DNA from 3 places in the Cognatiyoonia sp. IB215446 genome. Region 2 is predicted to be linked to each of the others. Evidence: riboswitches for the same ligand, from Rfam matches in the RefSeq annotation. Region 2 holds a riboswitch; each other region holds the start of a gene.

Region 1 (5,324 bases), on a different contig from region 2:
CGGGAACAGAGCCCGATCTGGCTTTTCCAGTTTGAACGAAGATGAAGCACCGCTCAATTGTCTTTAGCGAGATGGGCGCGGAAAAGCGGAACGCGCGCACGTTTCGAAGCGACACCTAGGCATGAACTGAAGTGAGATCGGCAGCAATCCTATCCCAAACTACTTGCGCGGGATGCCATCGCTCGCCCGCGTGAGGATGTATGCGCTCGTGCCTGCCATACAAATGATCTGAACAAACAGAACCATCGACGACACACCGGCGACGATGCTGAGAAGTAGAGCCGCTACCATCATCACATGGGCGATTAGTTTATAGCGCGGTGCAATGGATCCATATGCGCGCCAATCGGTGATCATGGGTCCAAAGATACGGTTTCGTTCCAAGGCGTGGGCCAACCGGGGTGAGCCTTTGGCGAAACAGAATGCACCAAGGATCATAAATGGTGTGGTCGGCAAAAGGGGGAGCACAACGCCCACAGCACCTATTGCGACAGAAACAACACCTGCCACTGTCCAAAACGGGCGACCTGCCAAGCGCAGGAGCGACTTGATCAGTGTCATGGTGCCCGCCTTTGTGAAGGTGCACTACACCGGGCAGAAAACAATTGCCGTGGGCGCTTTTGGTACTTGCTCACGATGTCCGAACCCTTTGAAGTAATTAAGCGCAAGACCAGCAAGTCGATCATGCTGAAATACGATACAGGACATAGGTTGATGATCGTAACGGAAACGTTTTGCAGTGTCTTATACGCCTTATCGCTGGCGAAGCGAGGGCGATAAACATGGCATGGGCTGGTTTTATCGTGGCTTTCATCGCCTTTTTTGTCACGCATTCTTTGCCTGTCAGGCCACCCTTGCGACCCATTCTGGTGCGGGCGCTTGGCCCGCGTGGGTTCGGTTTGGCCTACGGGGCATTGTCATTGGGTGCCTTGACATGGTTGATCATTGCCGCGGGACAGGCACCCTTTGTCCCCCTTTGGTCTTGGGCGCCTTGGCAAAATGGTGTTGCACTGATCCTGATGGGACTGTCTTGCATCATCTTCAGCCTGGGGCTTGGACGCCCAAATCCGTTTTCCTTTGGCGGCGCGCAAAATTACCTATTCGACCCACAGCGACCGGGCATTGTGCGCCTGACACGCCATCCTCTGCTGACAGCACTTGCAGTGTGGGCGCTGGCCCATCTGATCCCGAATGGTGATCTGGCGCATGTGATCCTGTTTGGTGTCTTCGCAGGTTTTGCCAGCTTTGGTGGGCTGCTTGTTGATCGCCGCAAACGCCGCGAGATGGGGCAGGGGTGGCAGATGCTCAAAGATGACATGGGCCGTCAGGCTCATGCGGTTGCTTTCATGTCAGCACCGGTCAGCGATGCTTTGCGCATCGTTGTTGCTGGTTTTGTTTATGTGGGGCTGCTGTGGCTCCACCCACGCGTGATCGGCGTCAATCCGATTATTTGACCTAACCTTTGTGCAAGCCAGCACGTCTCAGTGACCAGTACGCGGACTCTGTCAATCAGTTGTCCCGTTTTCCGAAATGAAATCGACGATGCTGGGCAGCACCATATCGTGCAGCGGTAGCGTGGGGTCGTAGTAGTCGGCGAGAGGATCCCCAGGGACCGCCTCTTTCAGCATATGGGTCCCGCCAGGCAGGTTTACGCGCCGCGCCTGCTGCATCGCACCTTTGAGCAGGTTCGCATCATCCAGGCTGACTTGCACGTCTGCATCACCTTGCATGATCAGCGCGGGACCATTCCAGTCTGCGGCGATAGCAGTAGGATCGTAGGAAAAGAGATCAATCATATAGCGCTGGAGGCTGGGTGAAAAAAGCGACTGCAAGACCGGCGATATGTCGGTTGGATCGCGGCCTGTGCCAGCTTCCAGGTCGGTCACGATAGACCTGATTTCCGGCATGATTGGCGCATTGGCCGGATTGGCTTCAAACTGCGCGATCATCAACTGCCCGACAGGTCGCCCGGGTGTTGCAAGAAGGATCAGACCGCAAAGGCTGGCAGGCGGGTCCTTTGCCGCTACCAAGGCCACCAGCCCGCCTTCGGAATGTCCGGCAATCCAGACGCATGGCGCAATCTGGGAAGCACGGTTCACCCAGCCGCGCAAATCATCGGCATAGGCCGCAATGGTGACATCGTTTGGATCAGCGATGGCCGCCTCGCTGCCAAAGAAACCGCGCTTATCGATGCGCAATGATGCGATACCATGCACCGCCAACCCTTCGGCGAGTAGCTTGTAGGTATCAGTGGCGAGCCCGGACTGGGGAGAATTCCCATCGCGGTCGGTCGGCCCTGATCCCGGTACAATCACCACAGCATGCGCTGCACCTTCCGGTGCGATCTGCTCTGCCTCCAGCGGCCCTGGCGGTCCGGGAATCTGGACTGCCTCCGCCATTGCGGAGGCGGGAAGAAAGAGCAGAAGAAGATATCGCAATCGCATGGCGGTTTCCTTGCTCGCGGGTCATAGCTTTGCCAGGCCTTCGTTACTGGCGCTCTGGTGCGTCATTGGTCATTCCGGCTTCGCTCACCGCTTGCAGTTGCGGGGACAGCCGCAGATTTAGATCTTGAGTGCTCACTGCGTTCTCTTTTCATCCGACGCACTTGATGCGCCAGAACCGAAGTAAATTTTGGATAATTTTAGCGATGGTAATGTCAAGTAGCGGCGCACGCATTCACCCAAAGCTTTTTGAAGAAGATGCAACGACCAAATACCAACTTGCTCAAAAGAGAAGGGGCGGTGCCACCAAAGCACCGCCCCGGTTTTCGAGCTTTTTAGGTCAGTTATTGAAAAACGGCTTCTGGATTATCGAGGCTGTCCGATCCTTCGATTTCGATCCCATCGGCGCCCAGAACGGCGATGACGCGTTCGATGGACCGCGTTTGGTCGATCAGCCCGTTCACGCCGCCCATGATCAAAGCTTCGCCGGCATCATTGCCACGCGCAAGCATCATATCATAGGTAAAGCCCGCCTCGGCCGCAGTTTTGATGCGGCCCAGGGCCATCACGGCATCGGACAATTTCGCTTTCATTTCCATATCCAGCGCAGGATCGGCTTCGGCCACCAGATCGGAAAGCGATGGTCCGCTTACCACGGTGCCGTCGATGCCCGTATAACTGCCAAGATAGACAGACTGGATGCCCACACCATTGTAGAAGTGATCATTATGCGTGTTGTCGGCAAAGCAAGAATGCTCTTCCTCGGGATCGTTGAGCATCACGCCAAGGCGCATCCGCTCACCAGCAGTTTCGCCGTAAGAAAGCGAGCCCATACCGGTTAGCATTGCAGCAATGCCTGCATCAGCGTCGGCCATCAATTCAGCGCGGGCCGCACCACCATCAGTCCATTGCGCGGCCATCCATTCCAAATCTGAGATCAGGAGGTCGGTTGCCGCCACCAGATATTCCGCGCGGCGGTCGCAATTGCCGTTCGTGCAAGCATCGCCCTGCGCATAGTCTGTCCAGGGGCGGTTGCCTGCGCCCGCCCCGTGCCCGTTGAGGTCCTGCCCCCACAGAAGGAACTCAATCGCGTGGTATCCGGTGGCGACATTCGCCTCCACCCCGTCCGCCTCTTGGAGTGTGTCTTCCAAAAGTGCGGGCGTGATAGTGGATGCATCCACAGTCTCACCAGACAGCGTGAAAGACGCATTGGCGATCACATTCAGCGTCGCTGCGGCGTTCTCATCCGTTGGACCACCGTAAGAGGCATCTACGTAATCGATCAGCCCTTCATCGAGTGGCCACGCGTTCACCTTGCCTTCCCAATCATCGACGATGGCATTGCCGAAGCGGAAAACCTCAGTCTGCTGGTAAGGAACGCGGGCGGCAAGCCAAGCTTCCTTCGCGGCCTCCAGGTGCTCCGCCGACGGATCGGCAACAAGCGCGTTGATCGCAGTTTGCAGCACTTTCGCAGATGTTAAGCTGTCAGTATATTTTGCGGCCGCCATATCGGCATAAGTGTCGAGGACGTCCGTTTTTTCGACCGCCAGAGCAGGCGTCGCAAGTGCCAGACAGAGTGCCGTTGACGCGAGATACGTGGATTTCATGAGGTTTTTCCCTGTTAGTGAAGTACTGGTTGATGAATTGGCTTCTTCGCGACCGCTTTGGGCGCGGCGAGGTTCATTTGTTTGAGCGCGAGGCCGAAATCCGCGGCTAGGCTGGTCAGGGCAGGGGCCATGTCGGGACGGACCAGCAGCATAGCGATCATCATGGCATCTTCACGCTCTCCGTCTGCGGCGCTCGCCACGAAATGGGCAAAGCTGGCCTCATCGGCACCAACACAGCGGCAATTTAACCCATGGCGGCAAAGCGGGCGGCGTCCGTGCCGAACACACATGCTGCAAAGCTCTGCAAAGGCGGCAACCGCATTGTGCCCGCGTCCTCTTCCCAGCGTGTTGATCAGGTCATTCATGACGTTCGTTTGCGTCTCTGGACCTTCGCACCACATGCGCAGGTAGATAACAGCAGCGGCTGTCAGCCCGTCAAAATCATCAATAACAGCAACAGTGGCCGCGCCACGATGTGCAAGGGACGCATTCATTTTGTCAGGATCAACTTGCCCGCGCGTGTGATACGCAAGACATAGACTTGATCGTCCAGCACGATATTGGCCTGGCCTTCATCACTGACCATATCGCGCGCATCAAAGCAGGGCAGATGTTGGGTAGGTTGCGTCGGTTGCGGCATCATCTTTGGCATACCCATCACAGCCGCCCCTCACGTCCGGCGCAGCGGTCAAGCATCCATTCCAGCTGCAATCCCGCACGGCTGCCATCGTGTTGCAACGCTTCGAGGAGCTCGGCCTTGGTCGGCACCGAGAGCTGGTCGTCCTGTTTGGTCGTTTTCGAGCTGTCCAATGGTTTGGGCATGACGAGAAGTCCTTTCATCGGGTGATTTGTCGGGCTTCCCCTGCTGCGAACACGGGTGGCTGGAAGATGAGTCCAAACCTGAGTGATTTTGTCACCCATGTCAATCTGACAATTTCGCTCAGGAATCTGGACATTGGCTTGAAACATGGTAAATGCAATTCCTGAGTAAAACGCTCATAAAACAGGGATTGGATCATGACACAGACCACCAAAGCACTTCTTATCGGCGCAACCGCGCTGACGGCGATCGCATCCTCGGCCTATGCCGAGGGTGAACTGAACCTTTATTCATCGCGTCATTACGACACTGATGAGCGGCTCTATTCCGACTTCACCGATATGACCGGCATCACGATCAACCGGATTGAAGGCAATGCGGATGAGCTAATTGCACGTATGGAAGCGGAAGGTGCAAACTCGCCCGCCGATATCCTGCTGACGGTCGATACATCCC
Region 2 (5,324 bases):
GCCGCACCAAGACTTCCGGCACGGCCACATAGTTGGTCAGCGCCTTCACGCCATCGGGCAATGTCTGCGGTGCTGCATAGCCCGGCAACAAAGCCCAGCCCGACTTGGCCTCAGCGCCGACAGCGGGTGCGCGCAAATCGTCGGCCAATGCTGCGCCCAGCGCCTTTTCATAGCCGCCTTCGACGCGCAAAAGGTCAAGGACCTGCCCGCCCTCGGCGGTGTCGCGTTCCACCAGCTTGGCCAATGCGGCCACCTCGGCGCGCAGCGCATTTGCCTCGCCTTCCGCCTCCGATCGCAAAGCGCGCGCTTCGCTTTCGCGTGATTGGGTTTCGGCGCGCGCTGCTTCGGTGGCCACGAGCGCTGTATCGGCGGCCTCAGCGGCCGCGATCGCCGCCTTTTCGGCCTCACCGGCACTTGCAAAATCGGCCTCGGCCTTTGTCAGGTTCGCGCGCGCCTCATCCATGGCTGCCTTGGCACGCGCGGCCTCAGCCTCGCTTTTTTCCAACGTCGTGCGACTATCATCCAGCAAGCGCTGTGCGGATTGATGCCGCGCCGCCAGACGCGCCACATCCTCTGTCATCCGCGCCGTATCAGCCTCGCGTTCCTGCAACACACCCGCCGCCTCGCGTGCTGCCACCTGTGCTGCATCCAGCCGCTTGTCATGGCCCTCTCCGGCCTTCGTGATTTCCCGCGCTTCCCATTCAAGCCGTTCAATCGTCTCGCCCGCATCCTTGTTCAGTCCAGCCTCACGCTCCATATCGCGACCGAGCTGGTCGATGCGGGCGCGCAGCGTCTCGATCATATCAAGCGCACGCTGTTCCTGATCCTTTAGCGTATCCCGTTGCACCTGCAGGCGCTGCAGAACCGCTGCCGCAATCGCCTCTTCCTCACGCAAGGGGGGCAGCGCATCTTCCGCCCCCTGACGCGCTTTGCCGGCCTCGCGCGCCGCTTTTTCAGCCTGCGCTGCCGCGGTTGTCCGCTCGCGCAACTGCTCGGACGCGGCCAAAAGCGCCTCGTCGGCCTCTTTCCAGCGGCGGTAAAGCAACATGCCCTCCGCCTTGCGCAGCTTCTCCCCGATCTCGCGATAGCGCGCGGCCTGTTTGGCCTGCCGGGCCAGTTGCGCAAGCTGTGAGGCCAGTTGTTCGATCACGTCATCAACGCGCGTGAGGTTCGTCTCGGCCCCTTTCAACTTCAGTTCCGCCTCATGACGCCGCTGATAAAGGCCCGAAATCCCGGCTGCCTCTTCCAGAATACGGCGGCGCGCCTTGGGTTTCGCGTTGATCAGTTCCGCGATCTGCCCCTGCCGGACCAAGGCGGGCGAATGCGCCCCGGTGGAGGCATCGGCAAACAGCATCTGCACATCCCGTGCGCGCACGTCCTTTGCTCCAACCTTATAGGCCGAGCCCGCATCGCGCGTGATCCGACGAATGATCTCCAGATTATCGCTGTCGTTGAACGCCGCCGGGGCCAGCCGTTCTCCATTATCGATGATCAGCGACACTTCGGCAAAGTTCCGGGCAGGCCGGGTGGAGGCACCGGCAAAGATCACATCTTCCATGCCCCCGCCGCGCATGGCCTTGGGGCGGTTTTCACCCATGACCCAGCGCAAGGCTTCCAAGAGGTTCGACTTTCCACAACCATTGGGGCCGACCACGCCCGTCAGACCATCCGCGATGATCAGATCGGTTGGATCAACAAAGCTTTTAAAGCCATTCAGTCGGAGCTTGCTAAACCGCACGCGATGTCCTGCTCTTGATTCCCTCAAGTTGACAAATTCTGTCCCTTCGCGATGGCGCGAGTCAACGCGGGTACGCTAGATAAGGCCAAAACCGGCCACTTATCCACAAGATATTGAACCTCACCCCTTCATCATGGTCCAAAAAACCCCCGCCGGAGGCATCCGACCTGTCAAGCAAAGCCGCCCGCTGCCCTGTAAGCGTCGCTTTCCACCTTGACCCTTCTGCCTCCAAAGGCGCACACATAACGCGTATGGTTCCCCGCCGATGCCCAGCATCAGGGGATGAAATGGGAATGTGGACGGGTCGATCTACCTCAGAGACCTCAAGCCACAGCCGCCCCCGCGACTGTATGCGGAGAGCGTTTGCGACAATGCCACTGGGGCAATCCCGGGAAGGCCGCAAAATGCCGAGACCCGCAAGCCAGGAGACCAGCCATGCAAAGTAACGCAACCTGCCGTCGGGGATGACGGTAAAGGAGGATCAACATGTCTATCGCATCAGGTGCCGTTCATCGCACCACGCTTAATCCAGCAAGCCCGGCAGCTCACCGCGCACAGGCGGTGTCTTCATTGGATATCAGGCGGACCACGACCGCTTAGTCCCCAAAGCATGCGGCGTGACTGCATGACATCTGACCAAACGCGATAGGACACAACATGCCCGCAAAGATCCCTGCCACCGTTGTCACCGGCTTTCTTGGCGCCGGAAAGACGACCCTCATCCGCCACATGCTGCAAAACGCCGAAGGCAAGAAGATCGCGCTCATCATCAATGAATTCGGCGATCTCGGCGTCGATGGCGATATCCTGAAAGGCTGCGGTGAGGAAACCTGCACCGAAGACGATATCGTAGAGCTTTCCAATGGCTGCATCTGCTGCACCGTGGCCGATGACTTCATCCCGACCATGGAGCAGCTTCTCAGCCGCGAGGACAAGCCCGATCACATCGTCATCGAAACCTCCGGTCTCGCCCTGCCGCAACCGCTGATCCGCGCGTTCAACTGGCCTGGCATCTCTACCAAAGTGACCGTTGATGGGGTCGTGACAGTTGTGGATGGCCGCGCCGTCCATGATGGCCAGTTCGCACATAATGTGGCTGCGGTCGATGCCCAGCGCGCGCAGGACGACAATCTAGATCACGAAACGCCGCTGTCAGAGCTCTTCGAGGATCAGGTCGCCTGCGCTGACATGATCGTCGTAAACAAGGCCGACCTTCTGAACGAAGATGAGGCTGGTGTCTTGACCGACCGCCTCAAAACCGAGTCCCGTGACGGCGTGCAGGTGGTCAAAGCCGCCATGGGCGCGCTTCCGGTCGACGTACTGCTCGGTCAGGGCATCGGGGCCGAAGCTGACCTCGAAAGCCGCCACGAAATCCACCACCATCATCATCACCACGATGACGATGATCACGATCATGAACACGAGCACGGCCATGATGAATTCGAAAGCTTCATCATCACGCGCGGCGAAGTCGCGGATGCAAACGCCTTCGCCGAACAGGTGGCCGACACAATCCGCGCGCATGGTATTCTGCGCCTGAAAGGCTTCGTCGCGGTCGCCGGCAAACCGATGCGGCTGACGCTGCAGGCCGTAGGTCCGCGCGTCGACACCTATTTCGATCAGCCGTTCGGCGATGCCGCGCGCGACACAAGGTTGGTTGTGATCGGTGAGGCCGGGCTTGATCATGCGGCCATCACAGCAGCGCTCGCCGCATGATTATCGTCGAACGGAATGACCCGCACCATCCCGGCGCCAAGGCTTTGCTCGAGCAAAGCCATGCGCTGATGCGCTCACTCTTTCCACCGGAAGAGAACTTCTTCCTCGATTTCGACGCGCTGGTCGCCCCGGATATCCACTTCTTCACCGCCCTTGAAGACGATGAGATCGTTGGCACGGGCGCGCTCAAGACCTGCGAAGGCTACGGCGAAATCAAATCCATGTTCGTCGCCGAAGAGGCGCGCGGCAAAGGCGTGGCCGACGCCATCCTGCGCCAGATCGAGGACCAGGCCCGCGAAGAAAACCTGCCCGTCCTGAAGCTGGAAACCGGTGATGCGTTGGTCGCTGCCCTGAAGCTCTATGTGCGCAATGGATATAAAACCTGCGAAGCCTTCGGCCCCTACATGACGGCAACCCGGTCAGTCTTCATGGAGAAGACGCTGTGAACTGGACGCAAGGCCGTCCCAGACCCCGATCCGGGGCCTCAACCTGAAATGCACCTGCTCGCCGCCACCCCTGGCGCCATCGCTGACGGCACCGAACCGGTTGATCTGAACCAGACACCCGCAGACGTCGTCATCATTTCGGCAGCGGATACAGAACTCGCCGCCCTCTCGGATGCGCGGGCCGAGATGGAGAAGCCGCCCACCCTGCGGCTGGCCAATATGATGCATCTGACCCATCCAATGTCGGTCGATCTGCACCTCGACAATTGCGCCACGAAATCCCGTCTCGTGATTGCCCGTATTCTGGGTGGCGCGGGCTACTGGAAATACGGATTGACCCAATATGCTGCTCGGCTGCACGAGGCTGGCGTCCCCTTCGTGGCCCTGCCCGGTGACGACAAACCGGACCCGGAATTGCGCGAACTCTCCACAGTCGCGCCGGAGGATTACGATACGCTCTGGTCCTACCTGATCGAAGGTGGCCCGCAAAACAGCAACAACCTCCTGCGCTATGCCCAGGCCCTACTGGATGACGGGGACAAACCCAGCGCACCCGCACCGCTCTTACGCGCGGGCATCTACTGGCCCGGCGCGGGCATCGCCGATCTGGATGCGGCCAAGGCAGGCTGGACCGATGGTGCACCGATCATCCCCATCATCTTCTACCGCGCCCTTGTTCAGGGCGGCGGCCTCAACCCGATCAACAAGCTCACCCGCAGCCTCAGCCGCGCAGGTCTCAATCCACTCCCCATCTTCGTGGCCAGCCTCAAGGACCCCGTCAGCACCGCAACGCTCAAAACCCTGTTTGAGGCCGCCCCGCCTGACGTCATCCTCAACTGCACCTCCTTCGCCACCGGTTCGCCGCATGAGGGCGATGACAGCCCTGAAAACCCGCTCATCACTAACAACGCGCCTATCTTTCAAGTGATCCTATCCGGCGCCGCTGAGGCCACATGGGCAGATGGACAGCAGGGCCTGACCGCCCGCGACATCGCAATGAACGTGGCGCTGCCGGAGGTCGACGGGCGCATCCTCTCCCGCGCAGTAAGCTTCAAGGGTGAGGCATTCTTTGATGAGGCCACCGAATGCCCCATCGCCACCTATCAAGCGCGCGGGGACCGGATCGATTTCGTGAGCCAGCTGACGAAAAACTGGGCCGAGCTGCGACGGACCGCTCCAAGCGACAAGAAAGTAGCCCTGATCCTCGCCAACTACCCGAACAAGGACGGGCGACTCGCCAACGGCGTCGGCCTGGACACGCCTGCAGCCACCGTCCTTGTACTGAACCTGCTACAATCCGAAGGCTACACCGTCAGCCCGCCACCCGACAGCGCCGCGCTGATGCAGCAGATTTTGAACGGCCCGACCAATTGGCTCACCGACCGGGCCGCGAAGGAAGGCGGCGAGGTCTTGCCTCTCGACAT
Region 3 (5,324 bases), on a different contig from region 2:
GTTTTTGACACGCCCGCCGGACCCTCCATCGTTTGTGTTGCGGCTGTGCTCTTTGCGGTTTTCAGCACGCTCGGTTGGCGCGGGCAAAGGCAGCGGTAGCGGCTCAACCGCGCCTGCGCCCAAGAAGCCAGACAAAGAACAGACCGCCAATCAAGCCTGTGACAATGCCAATCGGCATATCCTCTGGTGCCATGATCGTCCGCGCCGCGATATCGGCCCAAAGCAGGAAGATCGCGCCCACAAGTGCCGAACTGGGCAGGACGCGCATGTAATCGCCCCCAACCAGCATGCGCACCACATGCGGCACCATCAGGCCAACAAAACCGATGATGCCCGAAAACGCGACCATAACTCCGGTGATCAGAGCGCCGACGACAAAGACAACAAGACGAAAGCGCGCCACGGGAATACCGAGGGTCGCGGCACTCTCATCGCCGATGGTCATCGCATTCAGCGCACCAGCCTGCGCGATCAGCCAGGCACCGCAGACCAGCAGGATCACCAGCGGATAGATCAACTGCCCCCATTGGGCGAGGCCGAGGCCACCCAGCATCCAAAACACAACCGTATGGGTCGCGCGCGGATCGCCGAGGAAAATCAGCACATTGGCCCCCGCCATGATGATGAACGACACCGCAACGCCTGCAAGCACCAGCCTATCCGCGCTTGTCGCATCGGCAAAGCGGGACACGCCCAGCACAATGGCCGTCGCGCCCAGTGCGCCAAGAAAGGCCAGAAGCGGCACGGTCAGCAAGCCGATGAAAAGCCCGGTATGCAAAAGCGCCAGAATGGCTCCGAATGCGCCGCCTGACGAGATACCGAGCAGATGCGGGTCGGCCAGCGGGTTGCGCGTCACCGCCTGCAGGCTGGCACCCACCATGGCAAGGCCCGCGCCCACCATCATGGCCAAGAGCGCGCGTGGAAAACGGATCTCCCACACAATCGCCTCGCGGCCTTGCGACCATGTTTGTTCGACAAAACCCGGCGACAGCTTGTTGGCAAAGACACCCCAGACGGTGCCGAGGGGAACCGGTACAGCCCCAACCGAAATCGCGAGTGAGAGCGAGGCCAAAAGCACCGCAAGCCCGCCCAAGACGAACATCATCGTCCTGCTCAAGCGACGGGATTGCTGCCCTGTGCTGACGGCCTCGCTCACGGGCTTATTCGCTCCAGAACGCGTCGGCGAGGGTCTTGATCGCGCGGATATTGCGCGGCCCCGGTGTCGCCTCGACATATTCCAGCGTCACAAAGCGGTCGTTCTTCACGGCATCAATGTCCGCAAAGGCGGGGTTGGACATCATGAAGTCGCGCTTTTCCTCTGCTGTGACCTCACCGTAATTCACGATGACGACGACTTCGGGGTTCCGCTCAACCACCGCTTCCCATGTGACGGTGGCCCAGCTTTTCTTAAAATCATCCATGATGTTGACGCCACCCGCCGCCTCGATCAGCGCGGTCGGCATGGCATAACGCCCGGCAGTAAACGGCGTATCCTCACCGCTGTCATAGACAAAGACGCGCAGCGGCTCGCCCGTTTGCAGCGTTTCCGTGAAGGCAGCAAGATCGGCGCGGTATCCATCGACGAGTTCGGTCGCCGCATCCTCAACATCGAAGATGCGACCAAGGTTCATCAGGTCGGCATACATGTCCTCGATGCTGGCCTTTTCCTTGTCCATTATATGGGTGCAGGATTCGGTGAGTTCGTAGACCTGAATGCCAAACGGCTCCAGCGTTTCGGGTGTGACTTCACCGCCAACTTTCATGCCGTAGTTCCATCCAGCAAAGAAAAAGTCGGCATCGGCGCCCACAAGCACCTCTTTCGACGGGTAGCGCGCGGACAGCTCAGGCAATTCATCGATACCAAACCGCATCTCTTCGTCCAGCGTCTTCCAGCCCGAAATGCCGGTATAGCCCACCATGTTGTCGGCGAGGCCGAGGACCAGCATCATCTCCGTCAGGTTGACGTCGTTTGAGATGGCCCGTTGCGGCGGCGCATCGAAGGTCACCGTGCGGTTGCAGCTTTGCACTGTCACTTCGGCCTGTACGAAGCTCCCGATAAGGGCGAGTGCTGTCGCGCCGTAGATTGCATTCTTCATGATATCGTTTCCTCGGTCTGAAGATGAAAGGTCAGATGATTGGTGTTGCTCGGCGCGAGATGTTCGCGCCGCGCTTGCACATGGAAGGCGTTTGAGACGGCGGCTTCGGACAGCACCTCATCAGGGGTGCCGAACCCAACGGGCCGCCCGTTCTGCAAAAGCAGGATGTGATCGCAGATATCAGCCGCGAGATTAAGATCATGCAGAGAGGTCACAATCGTCAGCGGCAGGTGCCGGATCAGGTCCAGCACCTCAAGCTGATGGCGGATGTCGAGGTGGTTGGTCGGCTCGTCCAGGATCAAAAGGCGCGGTTGCTGTGTGAGCGCGCGGGCCACCATGACCCGCTGACGCTCACCTCCTGAAAGTGTTCCAAGATGGCGATGTGCGAGGCCATGCAGCCCAAGCTGCCCCAACGCGCTATCAATGATCTCCGCATCATGCGCACCGGCACTGCCACCAAAGCCGCGCCGATGCGGGGTGCGTCCTAAAGTGACAATTTCGCGGACCGTCAGGGCGAAGTCGCTGGGTTGTTCCTGCAAAACGGCGGCAATCCGTTGCGCGACCTCTTTCGCGCTGAGGCTCCAGATATCCGCGCCATCAACCTGCACCGCGCCGGTGCGCGGCCGGTGAAACCGGTAGAGCAGGCGCAACAACGTGGTTTTGCCCGCACCGTTCGGACCTACGATGCCCAGCACACCACCCGCAGGCAGATCAAAGCTGGTTGCCTGCAGGATCTGCGGCGCGCCTCGCCCCGGCGACCATGACAGGTCGTGCACGGAAAGATGGGCGGCGGTCACGAGGCTCGCGCCTCGCTTTCCTCAATCGCGACAATCGCTGCGGGGACGCGGGCCAACGTCGACTTGCGCAGCTTGCCGGGCCGGTCCACGGACGAGCACCAGCCGTCATGCAGATAGGCATATTGGCGGGCGAAGGCGACGAGATCATCAATGTCCGTCTCAGGATCGATATCACCGAAAAGATACGTGGCCTTTCGTGTGCCATGATAAGCCACCGTACAAGGACGGTCGCATCCGGCCATGCAAGCCACGCCGGAGATCTCAAAGTCCTCGGTGACAGCGTCGCCCGCGGCCGCCATGGCCTTGCGTAGGCGGTCGATCAGCTCATAGCCCGGACGACATTCGGTGCCCTTGTGCCGACAGGATGTGCAGATTGTAATACGATGTTCCATAAGGCCCTCCGCCTTGGGCGGGGGCAAGGGATACAGAACCATGTTGTCGCGGGTCGTTGAACCGCTTTGCCATCATATGCTCCAGACCAGGCACCCCGCCTGATGGGTGTTGACATGCCGGTGCACGCGGCACCGGTGATGGCAGGTCTCCTGACTTGCGGGTCAATGCTTGCCCCAACCTTCCCGAACCTTTGGCCCAGTGGTGTTTTGGGGTCGCTCACCGCTCACAGTTGCGGGGGCAGTCACGGATTTGGTGCCTTATGGCTACGCCGCACCGTGTTCCCTTTTCATCTTGTCAGCACTTTTGGCGTCCAAGAACCATCGCTGTCAGTGAAATGAAAGTTGCGGGTGGGGTCAATAGGCATTCGTCATGCATGTGGAACCAGCATTGCGAATGAAACTTTTGCCCTCGGGAAGGTATGTCTGTCTAGGACCAGGACCATGAACCGGCAAATGACAAGAGTTGTGGTAGCAACTGCTGAAATGGAAATCTCCGGGCATCGGTTGTAGTGAAGCTAACCAATGCGCCAATGCTGAAGGTGCCTAAATTACCAGAGTTAAAAAGTGTTTTGGAAGAGCTGATGCACCCGAAGGAAACCAACTTGAACCTAGTCTACTTGATCCATGCCCTTTTGGAGTATCTCCGGTCGAATGCCCCACGTTTTGGCGGATGGCAAGGGCCTAACGAGCATTCTAGAAAACCATTTAACTCGTGATGAACTTTCTAACTTACATGGATCACGACGAGGTGTGGAATGAAAAGTTCACGGCCCGTCGCAGGGAGAGGTTCCGGTTGCCGGCTCGAACGCTGCGTTGACGATTGATCGGCTATTGCAACCAACGGCATGAGCAACTTCGCTGATTGCTATGTCACGTTGAAGAAGCAGTCGCTTGGCCTCGCTGATCCGTCGGTGGTTCAGAAAAGCATAATGCTAGCGATACAATTTTGCTCTTCTGGACAGGAGGCTACTTAAATGAAAGGGCGCTGCGGTCCCTTCCAGAAACATCTCTAAGAACGCAAACAACACGAGGACTCGACGGCAACTCGAACAAAAGAGATCCGCATTACCAACTGCTTAACCCCTGGCTAAGATACTACCGACTCATCATAATTCCGGCCAGCCAACTTCATTCCACTGGCTTGCCTGCGCGCGCAACCGGTCCGCAAACCAGTTGGCCAATTGCTTCTCCCGGCCTGAACGCTCCATAGGTTCCGGATTGGTTGCTTCCGCGCCTTCAAAATCTAGCGAAAGCTTGCGAAAGTACCGAATGAAAGCCTCTGATGGCTCCCGTCGCCATGTGTCGAAGCTCAATGGAACATGGGCTGAGTAGATTGCGTCAGAGTATGTCGTCACGACCGACCTCTGCTGGCTAACGGTGAAAGCGCGCTCAAAGAGCCATATGAAATCATCCTGGGTCAACTCGGCGAGACTCTTATGGCCCAATCGCCCTTCATCAATGAAGTTTGAAGTCGCTATCTCGTGCATGAGGCGTCGACCAAGCACGTTAAACCCCATTTCACCTAAAGTGATCTGAAACGCACCTAGGCGCTCGCAAGCGAAGAAGTCTTCGGCATGGATCGGAATTATTGCGCTTGTCGTGATGGCTTCGAGTCGGGTCTTTAACAGCGCGCCAAGTGATGACGCCGGTGTTGTTTCCATTTGCTGCGCGACAACACCGACATCGTACCAATCTGGAGGAAGAAAATTCTCTATGAGGTTTAGGGCGCTCTGTCTGAGTATGGAAACATCCCGTGGTGAAAAATGAATGATATAGGTCACTGGGACGGTGAGTAGATTTAGCTGCGGCAGATCCGTATGCTCTGAAAACAAGCGGTTCAAAGCGCGCTCGTTGTCCGATCGATTATAAAGCATGGCTGTTCTTCTATGTCCTGCGGAGACCTACTGGATGTTGCGGACCAGTTTGAAACCCTCGGCGGCTGCCACTCCGACACAGGCACCGCGATATCTTGCCAGATGTTCGACCGCCTGCATCGACCTAGCGTGGGGCCATGCACGCATTTCTGCTTGATAATGGCC

What was found. Region 2 has a riboswitch for cobalamin ahead of cobW (cobalamin biosynthesis protein CobW). Riboswitches for the same ligand answer to the same signal wherever they lie in the genome.
Region 1: another riboswitch for cobalamin. It lies ahead of SLH49_RS22100 (alpha/beta hydrolase); the one in region 2 lies ahead of cobW (cobalamin biosynthesis protein CobW).
Region 3: another riboswitch for cobalamin. It lies ahead of SLH49_RS14940 (DUF1636 domain-containing protein); the one in region 2 lies ahead of cobW (cobalamin biosynthesis protein CobW).

The regions. Positions count from the first base shown of each region.
Region 1 covers NZ_JAXBMD010000014.1:1,567-6,890, forward strand. The annotation lists gene SLH49_RS22090 (YbaN family protein) at 160-561, opposite strand; gene SLH49_RS22095 (NnrU family protein) at 783-1,454, shown strand; gene SLH49_RS22100 (alpha/beta hydrolase) at 1,506-2,444, opposite strand; cobalamin riboswitch at 2,427-2,633, opposite strand; gene SLH49_RS22105 (imelysin family protein) at 2,786-4,048, opposite strand; gene SLH49_RS22110 (hypothetical protein) at 4,063-4,542, opposite strand; gene hemP (hemin uptake protein HemP) at 4,539-4,706, opposite strand; gene SLH49_RS22120 (hypothetical protein) at 4,706-4,870, opposite strand; gene SLH49_RS22125 (extracellular solute-binding protein) at 5,066-5,324, shown strand, end outside.
Region 2 covers NZ_JAXBMD010000001.1:414,206-419,529, reverse strand. The annotation lists gene smc (chromosome segregation protein SMC) at 1-1,738, opposite strand, end outside; cobalamin riboswitch at 1,974-2,191, shown strand; gene cobW (cobalamin biosynthesis protein CobW) at 2,396-3,454, shown strand; gene SLH49_RS02090 (GNAT family N-acetyltransferase) at 3,451-3,900, shown strand; gene cobN (cobaltochelatase subunit CobN) at 3,949-5,324, shown strand, end outside.
Region 3 covers NZ_JAXBMD010000003.1:156,769-162,092, forward strand. The annotation lists gene SLH49_RS14920 (metal ABC transporter permease) at 1-99, shown strand, start outside; gene SLH49_RS14925 (iron ABC transporter permease) at 104-1,105, opposite strand; gene SLH49_RS14930 (ABC transporter substrate-binding protein) at 1,161-2,096, opposite strand; gene SLH49_RS14935 (ABC transporter ATP-binding protein) at 2,093-2,893, opposite strand; gene SLH49_RS14940 (DUF1636 domain-containing protein) at 2,890-3,285, opposite strand; cobalamin riboswitch at 3,408-3,623, opposite strand; gene SLH49_RS22390 (hypothetical protein) at 4,050-4,205, opposite strand; gene SLH49_RS14945 (hypothetical protein) at 4,392-5,159, opposite strand; gene SLH49_RS14950 (PIG-L deacetylase family protein) at 5,187-5,324, opposite strand, start outside.